DNA from 4 places in the Bacillus sp. D386 genome. Region 2 is predicted to be linked to each of the others. Evidence: predicted binding sites of a transcription regulator. Region 2 holds the regulator's gene; each other region holds the start of a gene.
The links. The regulator LexA, encoded in region 2, represses DNA repair genes until DNA is damaged. The targets are predictions, from matches to a motif close to CGAACATATGTTCG.
Positions count from the first base shown of each region.

Region 1: FHY45_RS09035 (Y-family DNA polymerase) is a predicted target of LexA. The motif match lies at 1,746-1,759, and genes of this name have one in related genera.
Region 3: FHY45_RS04150 (YhjD family protein) is a predicted target of LexA. The motif match lies at 1,877-1,890, and genes of this name have one in related genera.
Region 4: parE (DNA topoisomerase IV subunit B) is a predicted target of LexA. The motif match lies at 1,829-1,842, and genes of this name have one in related genera.

Region 1 is NZ_VEMV01000003.1:51,088-54,924, forward strand. Features, by position in the region: gene FHY45_RS09025 (aspartate/glutamate racemase family protein) at 1-676, shown strand, start outside; gene FHY45_RS09030 (heme oxygenase) at 756-1,094, opposite strand; gene FHY45_RS09035 (Y-family DNA polymerase) at 1,819-3,078, shown strand; gene FHY45_RS09040 (YolD-like family protein) at 3,107-3,445, shown strand; gene FHY45_RS09045 (hypothetical protein) at 3,687-3,837, shown strand, end outside.
Region 2 is NZ_VEMV01000002.1:7,293-11,129, reverse strand. Features, by position in the region: gene FHY45_RS05060 (helicase-related protein) at 1-1,776, shown strand, start outside; gene lexA (transcriptional repressor LexA) at 1,980-2,606, opposite strand; gene yneA (cell division suppressor protein YneA) at 2,760-3,083, shown strand; gene FHY45_RS05045 (YneB family resolvase-like protein) at 3,153-3,803, shown strand.
Region 3 is NZ_VEMV01000001.1:857,440-861,276, reverse strand. Features, by position in the region: gene FHY45_RS04165 (DUF4111 domain-containing protein) at 1-258, shown strand, start outside; gene FHY45_RS04160 (IDEAL domain-containing protein) at 371-601, opposite strand; gene FHY45_RS04155 (competence protein ComK) at 860-1,456, shown strand; gene FHY45_RS04150 (YhjD family protein) at 1,469-1,843, opposite strand; gene FHY45_RS04145 (TVP38/TMEM64 family protein) at 2,056-2,667, shown strand; gene FHY45_RS21190 (RAxF-45 family protein) at 2,767-2,886, shown strand; gene abc-f (ribosomal protection-like ABC-F family protein) at 3,016-3,837, shown strand, end outside.
Region 4 is NZ_VEMV01000003.1:673,793-677,629, reverse strand. Features, by position in the region: gene FHY45_RS11945 (CapA family protein) at 1-72, opposite strand, end outside; gene plsY (glycerol-3-phosphate 1-O-acyltransferase PlsY) at 381-989, opposite strand; gene FHY45_RS11935 (CoA-binding protein) at 1,161-1,571, shown strand; gene parE (DNA topoisomerase IV subunit B) at 1,909-3,837, shown strand, end outside.

The sequences.
Region 1 (3,837 bases), on a different contig from region 2:
CTATCTGCAAAGCCTGCATAAAGAGCAATTTATTCGAAACACATTGATTGCTGAAAGGGCAGGGTATGATGCTGTTTTTATAGCTACCATACCGGATGTCGGCTTGATTGAGGCTTGTTCATTAGTGGACATCCCGGTTATTGGCTACGGCCAGGCATCCATGCATATTGCCTCAATGCTTGGAACAAGAATAGGCATCGTGAATTTTTTAGCTCCACTGGCAGATCAGTTACGTTTTAATGCGAAGCAATATGGTCTTGAACAAAAATTGGGCCCGATTATTCAGGCGGATATTGGATTTTATGATATTTTGGAAGGATTTAAAAATCCTGAGCCGATTTTGGAGAAATTTAAAGCTGCCGCAAAAACAGCTATTGCCGAAGGGGCAGATGTCATTATTCCTGGAGAAGGTCCGATGAATATATTTTTAGCAACCCACGGTATTCATCATATTGAAGATGTCCCGATTATCGATTCATTCGGCTCGGCCATTAAAATGTGTGAATCACTTGTCGATTTGCAGAAAATTAGTGGTATGACGACTACGCGAAAAGGGTATTATCATGCAAAACCACCCGAAGAGATTGTTGAAAAACTGCGTGACTATTATCAGTTGCAAGCTATAACCAAGGAAATGGATTTTGGATTATCCGTGCGTGAGTTTGCTGCTAATTAATACAATTGAGCATGATTATATTGATAGAATATAGCATAAAAGGTCTTTCCTAAGTTTTTGGAAAGACCTTTTGCGTACATTATTTTGTTGGAGCTGCTTCTTTTACAGACGCTACTCTAAATGTAGTTTGTTGGCTTCCTAACATAGGAGAGTCCTGTTTAGCTTCATTCGGTTTGCCTTCCGGACGTTTGTGCGCTTTTTTGAAGGAGTCGCTGTTTTTCCAGGCAAGGAAGCTTTCTTCATCCTCCCAGTACATATTGACGCTCATCTCATCATATTCTGTCAGGCCCTCTGTAAGTAAAACCTCTACTTTAACAAATCCTTTAAATTTATCTAATTCGTTACCGGAAGTGAAACGGCCTGCCATTTTTTCTGCGAAACCTGGTTTGGTTTTAATTTTGTTTTGAACAACAATCATGTGATCATTCTCCTTTTATTTTTATTTTTCTGGAAAATATATCAGATTACTTCTTTGAAAATCACTCTTACACTGCTATTATATATCTTTTTCGAAGATTTTGAATTCATTATGCTTTAGGATTTGCTAATCATGGCTCTATCATATTTTTTCTATATGATTGAAAAGCATTGCATGATGAAATAACCAACATAGTTCGTTCATCCTTCTATATAACCCTTCAAATAGATTAGTAATCAATTTTTCTATTATTTTTTGCAAAAAGATCTTAAATTAAGAGTTTTCGAGACTTACGAGTCAAAATTTGAGTGACTAAATGACTGTATAAGCTAGATTAGTCTAGTAATCCAGCCGATTTTCGCAGGAATTGAGCGGAAATTGATATTAATTGAGCGGAATTCCATATAATCGAGCGGAAATGGAGTGGAATTGAGCGATTTTCGTAATAATTGAACGAAACTCAACATAATTGCTCTAATTTACTTATTTATGAGCGAATTGAAAAGGAGAAAAGTGAAAATAATAGTAGATGAAGCGACTGTTTTTAAAACGTTTTCGTAAATTTTTATGGTGAACTATGTCCGTTGTCTTAAAGTATTTGCACGCTTCCATGCTCTTATACATAAATTGTAAATAATTTTCCATTGAATACGAACGTATATTCGCTTATCATTAAGAATATAATAAAGACGAACATACATTCTATTTAAAAGAAGGTTTTAACATGATTGATTACAGTACTTTACCGCATCATTATGTTATGTGCGTGGATATGAAAAGTTTTTTTGCCAGCTGTTCAGCGGTGATGATGGGACTGGATCCGCTTGAATGTTATTTGGCTGTGGTGAGTGATACGGAACGGAGCGGCAGTGTGGTGCTGGCTTCATCTCCCAAAATGAAGAAAGAGTTTGGCATTAAGACAGGCTCGAGATTGTTTGAGATTCCGGATGATCCGCGCATTATAAAGGTTAATCCTAATATGGCTACGTATTTGCGTATCTCTACTGAAATCAGCCGTTTATTCAATCGATATGTACCTAAAAGCGCAATTCATACGTACAGTGTGGATGAAAGCTTCTTAAAGGTGGATGGGACCACTCGTCTATGGGGAGATATCGTAGAAATTGCTGAAAAAATCCAGGATGAAATTGATCGGGAATTCCAGCTTCCATGCGCGATTGGAATCGGTCCGAATATGCTGCTTGCTAAGCTGTGTCTTGATTTGGAGGCCAAGAAAAAAGGAATCTCCCAATGGACCTATGAGGATGTACCAGAAAAATTATGGCCCTTATCCCCCTTGAGCGAAATGTGGGGAATCGGAAAGCCGATGGAAAAGAAGCTGAATGGAATGGGGATTTTTTCAATCGGTCAATTGGCGCGTTATGATCTGGCGACGCTTGAAAAGAAGTTTGGCATTATGGGCAATCAATTGTATCACCATGCCTGGGGTGTTGATTTATCGGATATCGGTGCTCCGATTATGGAAGGGCAAATCAGCTTTGGAAAAGGCCAGGTTTTACTGCGTGATTATAAAAAGCCTGAGGAAATCAAGCATGTTATTCTGGAAATGAGTGAGGAAGTAGCAAGAAGAACACGTGCAAGCGGGATGGCGGGCAGAACCGTCAGCTTGGGAATTTATTATAGCCAGGATGAATTTGGAGGCGGATTTCATCGCTCTATGACAAGAGAAACGCCGACCAATATTACGATGGATATTTATGAAATGTGTTTAACCTTGTTTGAACGGTTTTATACAGGCAAAACAGTTAGGAAAATTTCTATTACACTTTCGAATGTTATCCCCGATCGAGAGATGCAAATCAGTCTATTTGACCAGGATAGCTGGCGCAAACGCGAACTTGGCTTTGTGATGGATCGAATGCGTAAAAAATTTGGATCGAATGCGATTTTACGTGCCGTGTCGTATACAGAGGCAGGAACGGCCAAGCATCGAAGTACGTTGGTTGGAGGACATAGAGCATAACAGACAAGTGAAATGGAGGCTGCAGGGAATGATTCGAGATCGCGGAAAAATAAAATGGACATCAATGATGCTGCCTGAACACGTAACAATGCTTAGAGCATGGGCACATGAGGACAGCTATGAAACAAGGAATGAGCTTGATGAACAGCAAGTGGAAGCGATGAATACGATAATTATGGAGGCTTTGGAATATGGGAAGCCTGTGATGATCCGCTATTACCGTACAGCCAGTCGCCGGTACGGTACGGTGGAAGGACATATTCATTATTGCAATGAACAGGCTCAAAAGCTTCATATCGTTGATGAGGACGGAGATGTTTGTTTTGTATTTTATCAGGAAATTATGGACGTACAATTGAAAAATTGATGGCCTGCAATTTGCTATAAGCTTATGCATATGTTGGTTATGGCTCTTCTTTTTTGTTCTAAATAAACTTTACTACCCAATTTTGAGGACATGAAAACGCAAATATTAGACAAAATTCCACAAAAAGTTTACTATGTATATAGACCTAGAAGTAAGAAATATACAGATAATGAATTTTTAACATCGATTTCAGTTCTGATAACTTTGCCATGGGATATCAAAACAAAAGGGGTAAAGAAAAATGGAAAAAGAAAAATATAGCACGATTTATCAAGCACCTTATGGATTAGTTATAGGAGAGTTAAAAAAAGAAATGACTAAAGAAGATGCTGTAGCATTAGGGCAAAAATATTGCTCAGAGAATGGTTTCAGTTATAAAGGTACGTATACTG
Region 2 (3,837 bases):
CAATATGAGAATTTGTTTAAAGGGTCGATTAATCATAAGCTGATCAGGCAATTGATCGGGGGAAATATTAGTGAATTTCAATGGGAATATGAAAGTGAAATAGAGCAGGAATTGATTGAGGACCTTATAGATGTTCGAACCCACCCGGATGAATTTGATATACAAATGCCGTTATACCATACTCAGCACAAAGAGAGAATTGAAAAAAGAGAACAGAAATTAGAAGAGCTGAGGAAACAGGAAGAAATAAAACAAAAGAAACTGGATGACATCTTTGGTGTGGAATACAAGACGACCGTTTATAGTAACACTAAATATATTCTGCATATAGGAGAAACAAATACCGGTAAAACCTATCAGGCACTAAATAGATTAAGGCAAGCTGCATCTGGTATATACCTGGCACCTTTAAGGCTATTGGCACTTGAAGTATATGAAACGCTTAAAAACAACGGAATTGCCTGTGCATTAAAGACAGGTGAAGAAGAAAAGGATATTGCAAATGCCACGCATTATTCCTGCACAATTGAAATGTTTACCGAGAAAGATGAATTCGATGTCATGGTTATAGACGAAGCGCAAATGATTGCAGATAAGGATCGTGGGTTTTCTTGGTTTAGAGCTATTAATAAAGCGCGTGCTCGGGAAGTTCACATTATAGGCAGTCACAACTCTAAAAGGATGATTTTAAATCTGCTTCAGGGAAATGATATTGAAATTCATGAATACAAACGTGATATACCGCTGATTGTAGAGAAAAAACCTTTTAAGATCGAACATACCAAGGCAGGAGATGCATTGATTGTATTTTCTCGAAATAAAGTGCTTCAAACCGCTTCAAAGCTGGAAAGAAACGGCCATAAAGTAAGTGTGATCTATGGAAGTATGCCTCCTGAGACAAGAGCTAAACAAATTCAGAGGTTTATTAACAGGGAGACGCGAGTGATTGTATCTACAGATGCCATCGGAATGGGGCTCAATCTACCGATTAGGCGGGTCGTTTTTCTGGAAAATGATAAATTTGATGGCACGAGAAGACGTTTATTGACCTCCCAGGAAGTAAAGCAGTTAGCAGGCCGTGCCGGACGTAAAGGTATATATAATGAAGGAAGAGTGGCATTTACTGATCAAATTGGTTTAATGAAACGGTTGTTGAATGGTGAAGACCGGCCAATCAGTACATTTACAATAGCTCCTACACAGGTTGTATTTGAACGCTTTAAACGTTATCATTCCAGCTTTGATCAATTCTTTGAATTATGGGATGAATTTAAAAATCCTGCCGGAACAACAAAAGCACCGCTTACTCAGGAAAAAGCTTTATATCATTTAATTCGCCATGAACAAATAGAAGGACGAATGTCGATAACTGATTTATACGGTTTTCTGCATTTACCTTTTTCAGCGAATGAGGAGAGCCTTGTTAATCAATGGCTCTATAATATGAAAGCCATTGTGGATAGAAGAGAATTGAGAGAGCCTTTAATAAAGAAAGATTCCTTGGATGAACTTGAATTATCTTATAAATCAGTAGGATTGCATTTATTGTTTTTGTATAAATTAGATAGAAGAAGTGAAACGGTCTATTGGGAGCGAGTAAGAGAAGAAATCAGTTCAGATGCACATAATCAGTTAAGAAAAGGGGTTAAAAAATATCAAACAAAATGTCGGTCATGCAATAAGCCGTTAAGCTGGAATTATCCATTTGCTATTTGTCAGTCGTGTTATGAAGAGAGTAAACGATCAAGATACTATTACAGAGGATGGGATATATAGGACCTTCAAGCTTGCAATCATAATGGTTGCAAGCTTTTTGTATTACATAATTATATTATGTAAACAAGAAGATAAATAAAAGCGTTAATCTATTCATAAAGTGGAATATGCCAATCTTTAAATGCATAAGTTTAATAGAGAAAATAGAGATAATAGATTTTAAACACATAAGTAGAACCGGCTGAAAGCCGGTCCCATCGTTCTTATTGAATATTTCTGTATAACCCGATCACTTTACCGAGGATGCTGACATTTTGTAGAATGATAGGCTCGAGCATAGAATTTTCCGGCTGCAGACGGAAATGAGTATCTTCTTTAAAGAAACGTTTTACGGTAGCTTCATCATCTTCAGTCATGGCTACGACAATTTCACCATTGTTTGCTGTATGCTGCTGGCGAACAATAACATAGTCACCGTTAAGTATTCCAGCTTCAATCATACTGTCACCCATAATTTCAAGCATAAACACATTTTCATCGGCAGGAGCCATATGCTCAGGCAGAGGGAAGTATTCTTCTATATTTTCGATAGCTGTAATAGGCTGCCCTGCAGTTACTTTCCCGATTAATGGTACATTAACTGAATTTGTTTTTGGAATATGGTCATGTGGATCCATATCCAGGATTTCAATAGCACGTGGTTTGGTAGGATCTCGTCTGATGAGTCCTTTGCTTTCCAATCGCGCTAAGTGACCATGAACCGTGGAACTTGAAGCCAGTCCGACTGCTTCGCCAATTTCTCGAACGGAAGGCGGATAGCCCTTCGTTTTTACTTCTTCTTTAATATATAGCAAAATATCCTGTTGCCGTTTGGATAATTTAGTAGTCATCTCCCGCACCTCTTTTAGCTTTTCTTGTTTTTAGTATATCATTTCCTGTTTAACAGTACAAACATAAGTTCGTTTTTTGTATTGACACAAAACGTTTGTTCGGTTTATACTTGATTTATATTAAACGAACATACATTCGATGGGGGTTTATTTATGAAAAAATTATGGACTTCTTATAATTATTCCATCTTGTTTTTTATCGGTCTTTTCTTATTAATAACTACAATGATAGTAACAAATATTGAAGCACCAAAAGACGATTATCAACAAATCACGGTTAAAAAAGGAGATACAGTTTGGGATATGGCTGAACGTTTTGACGGCAGCGAAATGACACAGACTGAATTTGTCTCTTGGGTTCAGGAACATAATGACTTGCACATTAATCATTTAAAGGAAGGGCAAACGATTGTGATTCCTGTAAAGAAAATGAACGAAAATACAGAAATGCTACACTTAGCAGATTCTGATAAATAACTATATAATCAGTAAGGTCGGGAATGTTTCCCGGCCTTATCTATATGTAAAGAAGAATGGTGAGAGAAAATGAAGGTTGGAATTTATTGCAGAGTCAGCACAGATAAAAGTTCACAGGAAACATCACTGGAAAGGCAGGAGCAGGAGTTAACAAGACTGGCTGCCATAAAGGGGTTCGAGGTGGTAATAATCGAGAAAGAACAAGCCAGTGGATATGATTTAGAACGAGAAGGCATTCTAATCTTGCTGGAAAAAATGAAAAATAGAGAAATCGAGGGTCTCTTGATTCAGGATGAAACAAGACTGGGCAGAGGAAATGCCAAGATTGCTCTATTACATTGCATCTATAAAGAAGGGGTTAAATTATATACGGTTACTCATAATGGTGAGCTCGAGGTTTCTGAAACAGATGCCATGCTTTTGCAAATCATCAGTATAGTAGAGGAATATCAGCGAAAATTACAAAACAGTAAAATCAGAAGAGGGATGAAACGAGCAATTGAAAATGGATATAAACCACAAAGAAATTTAGCAAATCAACATCTTGGAGGCGGAAGAGAAAGGTCAGAGGTACCTTTACAGGAGGTTATTGAGCTGCGTATTAAAGGATTAACATTTGCTGAAATTACGGAGAATTTAAACAGAAAAGGCTATGATCTCTCAAAAGCCACCATTCATCGAAGATATTCAGAATATATGAAAAAGAATACTAATCAATAGTTCATTCTTGAAAATTACGCAGTTTTTCTATACG
Region 3 (3,837 bases), on a different contig from region 2:
GAAATAGAATGGACAGTTCTTGGGCTGCTTTGTCAATACTATACGTTAGCGGAAGACGATATCATTTCCAAGACAGGGGCAGGGAGATATGGTTTAAGCCATATGCCAAAAGAGTATCATCAGATTATTAATGAAGCTGTTCTTGCTCGCACAACTGATAAGGAGACTTTATATAGTTCAAACAAGGAACGTTTGGATTCGACCCTAACATTTTCAAAGTATTTGATTAAATACTGTCAACGTTTTCATTTTATTTAGGGAAATACCGTGATTAAAGAGTGAAAACAAGAAAATCACAGGGCGGGATTAAATGATCCTCGCTCTGTGATTTTGTTTATACACCGTATTTATTCGTTACAAGTTGTTTGAATTAATTCCCAAAGTTTTTCTCCAATTCAATTAGCTCGGCGGAAAGTTTCATAAATGCTTCTTTGTCCTTATTGTCCAAGGCATGATCGATTTCTTCTTTCAGTTTCCTATGTGCATGGGTTAGTTGAGCTTCGTAAATCATCATATCCATCAGTAGATCTTCCATGGTCCCCTGGTCAACAGTCACATCAACAGCTTTTACGATATCTGTATTTGCTTTTTCGTGATTCATGGATATCCCCCCGTTGCTTTTTTTTATTATAAGTCAGATGAAAAGAAAAATCAACTAAATATTTAAATTATTCAGAAAATTTACTTTGGTAGTTTGAAATAGTTATTTATCATATACCCAGAATATAAAATGAATTAACCGTAACAATCATGGGGGTTCTGGGTTAAAATTGAAATTTTGGTGAATAAACCAATTATTTTAAAATATTATGTTATATTGAAATTGTAGTTTAATTGCAGGATTTATAAGGAGGAAGCTATGGAAAAGAACGTGATTACCAGGAGAGAGGATTACGAAATAAGTCCATTTACATTTGCTGTTGTTCCAGTAGAATACGGATCGAAAACGTATTCTAAAGTGATTGAATTTGATGAAGAAATTTTAGTACCTTTTAGGCCATCGGAAGTAGTAAAATCCAGCTGTGATTATTTTGGGGCTGATTATCCTGGGAGATGCCAGTCGACGAAAAAGCTCCTCGGTATCTCGCATAAAGTGCCGATATCGTTAGAACCGGCTAATCGATTATTCTTTTTTCCTACTACATCTCCTGCAAAAGAATCATGTATTTGGCTTTCTTATGAACACATTGTATCCAGAGTTAAGATTGACGCGACTAAAACCCAAATTAATTTTCATAATAAGCAATCTATCGTTGTTCCAGTTTCATATAGTATCATTGAAAACCAGATGCTCAGAACTGCAATGCTGAAGTCGAAGCTGCTTCAAACCTTAGCAGAGACGGAGCGAAAGACACATTATTTATATAACGCCATGCAAGTTAATGATAGGAATTCAGATTTCCAAGCAAAGCATGGTTTAATGCATTCATCAAATAGTTATAAGGAAGGTCGATGAAACTTATTGCTGTTAATTTTTCAGTTGGTCAGTCCACTGCTTCAAAAAATAATACTCCAGTAATTCCTGTACTTTATTTCGAATACGGGGATTGAAATAATTATGGTATTCCTCATAGCCTTTATACAGAAATAAAAAGGAGGTGAATGATTCGTCTCTTTTTGTTTCTTCCACTTTGAGTTGATGTGTCCTCATATAGTGGCTTGCTTGCTTCAATTCTGCTTGGACCTGTTTCATGGTTTCATCAATTAATAATATGTATGGTTGTTTTAATTTAAGGGGCGATGCTTTTACCACTTGAAGGTCTCGGGCAAGTACGGTGAGGACCATGGGTAGATAGATCGCTTTTTCCATTATATTGCGCTCTTCTGTAGGGATGCGGGTCATGTAAATCGCGTCCTTTCAATGTCTGTAAAAAAACGAACGTATGTTCCTATATAGAATAATCGCTTTTCACATTTTTGACAAGTTTATTTTCTAACTAATTCTCTCCTTACAGCAATCTGATATAATAGGGGTAAGGATTGTTTCAATCTAATGTATATGGGGATATTTATATAGTATGGACTGAATTTGTTATTTGTTTGTGAGGAGAGACTATGGATCTTAATTGGTTAACAGAATGGCTAACATTGGAGCATTTAGCCGAATTAATAAGTGATTATAGAAACTTAGGTCCCATTCCGGGATTGTTGCTCCCGTTTGTTGAAGCGTTCCTTCCTTTTTTGCCTTTGTTTGTTTTTGTGACGGCTAATGCCAATGCTTTTGGCTTATGGATTGGATTTCTTCTCTCCTGGACAGGTGCTGTCGCTGGTGCGATGGTTGTGTTTTATTTGTCCAGAAAATATGGAAAGAAAAAAGCCCTTTCATTTTTACATAGACATTCGGCTGTGCAAAAAGCGATGCTCTGGATCAATCATCATGGATTTGGCCCGTTGTTTATCTTGCTTTGTTTCCCATTCACTCCTTCCGCGATCGTAAATATAGTTTGCGGATTATCTGACATTAGTCCAAAACAATATATGCTTGCTGTCTTTGCAGGGAAATTGGTCATGATCTTTACTATTAGTTATATTGGCCATGACATTATGTCTTTAATTCGCGAACCAGTAAAAAGTATTATTGTTGGTATCGTCATTTTCCTTTTATGGCTAGTAGGCAAACAAGTAGAAATCCGTTTGAATCGGGTGGAACAGAAGGACCATTCGTAGAATGGAAGGATATCTGTGAAGAGTGAAAAAAGCAGTTGTTAATAATTGACTGAAAGTTTATAATTATAACTAAATTATTCCATTAAAGGAGGTGTAGAGATGAATCGTTCTGTGAAGGTATGTTTGCAATGGCTTGAAAACTTGTCATTGATCCGTGCCATTTTTCATGTGCAATTTCGCCAAGGGGGTAGTCTGCCCTTTTCAGGAAATTTCATATGAAAAAGAACGATAATAAGTCTCTATACCCTTGATAAAATAGGAATTCAAAAGCCATGGGGAAGTCTTATATCGACTTTCCTATGGCTTTTTTTCATGTACAGGGTATGAGCATGAGAGGGGTTCATACACATGATTGTATGCAGTGTACAGCAAATTGAAAAAAACTATGGCGGAACAAAGCTATTTGAAAATATTACGTTTGAGATCAAGGAAGGAGAACGAGTTGGATTCGTCGGGCGGAATGGCTGTGGGAAATCAACAATTCTAAAAATGATAGCAGGCGTCGAAACAATTGATGAGGGGGCTATTCACATTAAAAAGGGTGCAGCAATAGGTTTGCTGTCACAGATCCCTGACTTTACTGACGGTATCACGGTATATGAATGCTTGCAATCTGCTTTTAGCCATATGGTTGAGCTGAAGGAGAGACTGGATAAACTGGAACATAGTATGGCAACTGATATTAATGAAAGCTCATTGGCTCGTAGTATAGAACAGTATGGAGAAGTTCAGGAGCAGTTTGAACGGCTTGGTGGCTATGAGATGGACAGCACGATTATGAAGATAGCCAATGGGCTGATGCTCGATTTGATGCTCGATAAACGTTTTGTTTCCTTAAGCGGAGGTGAGAAAACAAAAGTTTGTTTAGGAGTGCTGCTTCTGCAAAAGCCAGATCTCCTATTGTTGGATGAACCAACCAATCATCTGGATATTGGTGCAGTTGAATGGCTTGAAGGATTCCTCGAAGACTATGATGGGACAGTTCTGATTGTCTCGCATGATCGATTTTTCCTGGATCGAACGGTTAAGAGGATTTTAGATTTGGACGATGGAGAGATATTCGTATACGAAGGAAACTACTCTGAATTCGTGCAAGCAAAAGAAAAGCGGCTTCTGGAAGAATTTAATCAATATAAGGAACAGCAGAAGAAAATCAAAAAAATGAAGGAA
Region 4 (3,837 bases), on a different contig from region 2:
GTTTAGATATATAAGTATACCTATAGCTGCGGTAATGATTAAAAATGATAGGAGGGCTATTTTTTTCTTCATTCTTCACCTGCTTAGTAAATTTTTCTAAATATGAGTACATATTTTTAATATATTCCTACATGTATATTGACACTTTTTAGATTAAAATGCAAAATAAGGTATTTTTCTGGTTTCATATGACTGATAATTTTATACTAAATTATCCGATCGTTTAATCCTATTAGGTAATCAGTCGATAGAGGTCGAGCTTTGTTGTTTGAATATGAGATGAGGTTTTCGGAGGAGAATATTGCTTTTGTATTCTGTTTAGCAAAAATAAAAAAGACTGTTTTTGGACCACTAATCGTGATTCCAAAAACAGTCTTATATCATCGTTTAAACAAATTAACCTTAGGTTCTGTTTTATTAATAATACGTTTGATATTAGCGCGATGGCGATAGAAGATAAATCCTGCCAGGAAGATAATTAGGATTAACATGGAAGGATCTCCGCTAAACATGGCATAAATAAGTGCCACAACTGCAATCAACATAGAAGATAAGGACACGATTTTAGTTAGGTATAAGAATACAAAAAAGCATGCAACTAGAATCACAAATAAAAGTGGATCGTATCCGAGCAAAATACCTCCGGATGTAGCTACAGCTTTACCGCCTCTGAATCCGGCAAATATAGGGTACATATGGCCGATAACTGCCAATAAGCCGCATATCAACGGAATAGCAATCCAACTTGGCCATTGATCAGCTTGTATATTAAATATGTATGGCAATAAGGTGGCCAAAGTACCTTTTAAGATATCTATAGTTGTAACGATAATTCCGGCTTTTTTCCCAAGTGTCCGGAATGTATTGGTTCCTCCTAAGTTTCCACTGCCATGCTCACGTATATCAGTGTTATAAAAAACTTTTCCTATAATTAAGCCTGAAGGTATTGAACCTAGCAGATAGGCCAATATAAACAAAAAATATAACATATAAACAGTTCCTTTCTTACACTACTGGTTAATATATTTTAACATGTACCTGCAAAAAGAAAATAAAAAAATTATTTTTATTAACTTCCCTATTCTGCGCTGACCGTTTATTCTATAATAGCCTATGGGTATACATAAGGATAAATTTTATTATTGAAAGGGGCTATATTCATGATAGAAAATCCAAGCAGAGATGAAATTGGTCTCCTCTTAAAAAAAGCGAAACGAATAGCTGTCGTCGGTCTTTCTGATAATCCGGAACGGACATCTTACATGGTATCTAAGGCCATGCAGGATAATGGATATGAAATTATCCCGGTCAATCCTACAGTGGATAGTGTTTTGGGTGTAAAGGCGGTTGCGACATTGAAGGATATTGAGGGGCATGTGGATATTGTCAATGTTTTTCGCCGATCTGAATATGTGATGGATCTGGCTAAGGAATTTTTGGAAATCGACGCCGATATATTTTGGACACAGCTGGGAGTTATTGATGAAGAGGCCTTCCAAATACTAAAGGACAAGGATTACACCGTCATTATGGACCGTTGCATAAAAGTGGAGCATGCATTAACTAAATAATAAAAAATGGCCACCAATTGCTCGTAAATAGCTCATTGGTGGTTTTATAATGTTGTAGGTAATAAAAACTAATAGTTGTAAAAACACCGAAGATGATACCATAATTAAGATACAGGGACTTATTTTATTTGTTTTTTACAGGGACTGGAAGCTGGGATGTCTCGTATACATAACCTTTATCTAAACTTTATTTGCGAAACGAAAAATAATCTGTAAAAATAGAGCAATAGAGCTTTAGTGTGCTGTTTATACTATCAAGAACATTTGTTCTTGTTTAAGAATATGTATATAATAGAAGTTGTAACGTAAAGAGAGGGGTACATAAGTGGCAAAAAATATAAAACCTATTGACTATAACGAAGATGCCATCCAGGTACTTGAAGGATTAGAAGCTGTCCGAAAACGACCGGGAATGTATATCGGAAGCACAGACACACGAGGCCTGCATCATCTCGTTTATGAAATCGTTGATAACTCCGTGGACGAAGTATTGGCCGGACATGGGGACGAAATTATTGTAAAAATTCATAAAGATAATAGCATCAGTGTAATGGATAAAGGTAGAGGGATGCCTACTGGAATGCATAAAATGGGTAAACCGACTCCGGAGGTTATTCTAACCATCCTTCATGCAGGAGGAAAATTTGGTCAGGGTGGCTATAAGACGAGCGGTGGTTTACATGGGGTTGGTGCATCGGTCGTAAATGCTTTATCAGAATGGCTTGTTGTTACCATTAAGCGTGATGGTTTTATTTATGAACAGCGTTTTGAAAATGGCGGAAAACCTGTAACGACTTTAGAGAAAATTGGTAAAACCAACCAAACTGGAACAACCATTCATTTTAAACCGGATGAGAGTATTTTCTCTACCATTGTTTACAATCGTGAAACCTTAAGTGAACGCTTACGCGAATCTGCCTTTTTATTAAAAGGTTTAAAAATTGAATTACATGACTTACGTACGGATGAAAAAGATGTTTATTATTATGAGAATGGGATTGAGGCATTTGTTTCTTACCTAAATGAAGAAAAAGATACATTGCATCCTGTTGTAAGCTTTGAGGGGACTCATTCTGATATTGAGGTTGATTTTGCTTTTCAATTTAATGATGGATATTCGGAAAATATTTTATCATTCGTCAATAATGTCAGAACAAAAGATGGCGGAACTCATGAAGTAGGAATGAAAACTGCTGTTACACGTGCCTTTAATGAGTATGCACGTAAATCCGGTTTGCTGAAAGAAAAGGACAAAAACCTGGATGGTTCAGATATCCGCGAAGGATTGGCTGCTATCATTTCTGTAAGAATTCCAGAAGAATTATTACAATTTGAAGGACAGACAAAAAGTAAACTTGGTACCAGTGATGCCCGTTCTGCGGTAGATTCTGTTATATCTGAAAAATTATCTTATTATTTAATGGAAAATGCCGATATTGCGACATCCTTGGTCCGTAAGTCGATTAAAGCGGCTCAGGCCAGAGAAGCAGCCCGAAAAGCAAGAGAAGATGCACGCAGCGGTAAAAAACGCAAGAAATCGGAAGCGTTGCTTTCAGGAAAACTTACACCGGCGCAGTCCCGCAATCCATTGAAGAATGAACTATACCTCGTCGAAGGAGATTCTGCCGGAGGGTCTGCCAAACAAGGGCGTGATCGAAGGTTCCAGGCTGTTTTGCCTTTACGCGGTAAAGTTATTAATACAGAAAAAGCTAAGCTTGAAGATATTTTTAAAAATGAAGAAATAAACACAATTATTCATGCTGTCGGTGGTGGAGTAGGATCCGATTTCTCCATCGAGGATATCAATTATGATAAAGTCGTCATTATGACCGATGCTGATACGGATGGCGCCCATATCCAAGTATTATTGCTTACCTTCTTTTATCGTTATATGAAACCATTAATTGAACATGGTAAAGTATTCATCGCCTTACCTCCTTTATATAAAGTTAGTAAAGGAAGCGGTAAAAGAGAAGTTATAGAATATGCTTGGGATGATGATGAATTAGAAGGTACCATTAAAAAGGTTGGAAAAGGATACATGCTTCAGCGATACAAAGGTCTTGGAGAGATGAACGCAGACCAGCTATGGGAGACGACTATGGATCCAGAACAACGTACCTTGATCCGTGTATGCATTGATGATGCGGCACGGGCAGAGAGACGGATTACCACATTAATGGGTGATAAAGTAGAACCAAGGCGTAAGTGGATTGAAGCCAATGTTGCTTTTGGTTTAGAAGAAGATGGAAATATTTTAGAAAAT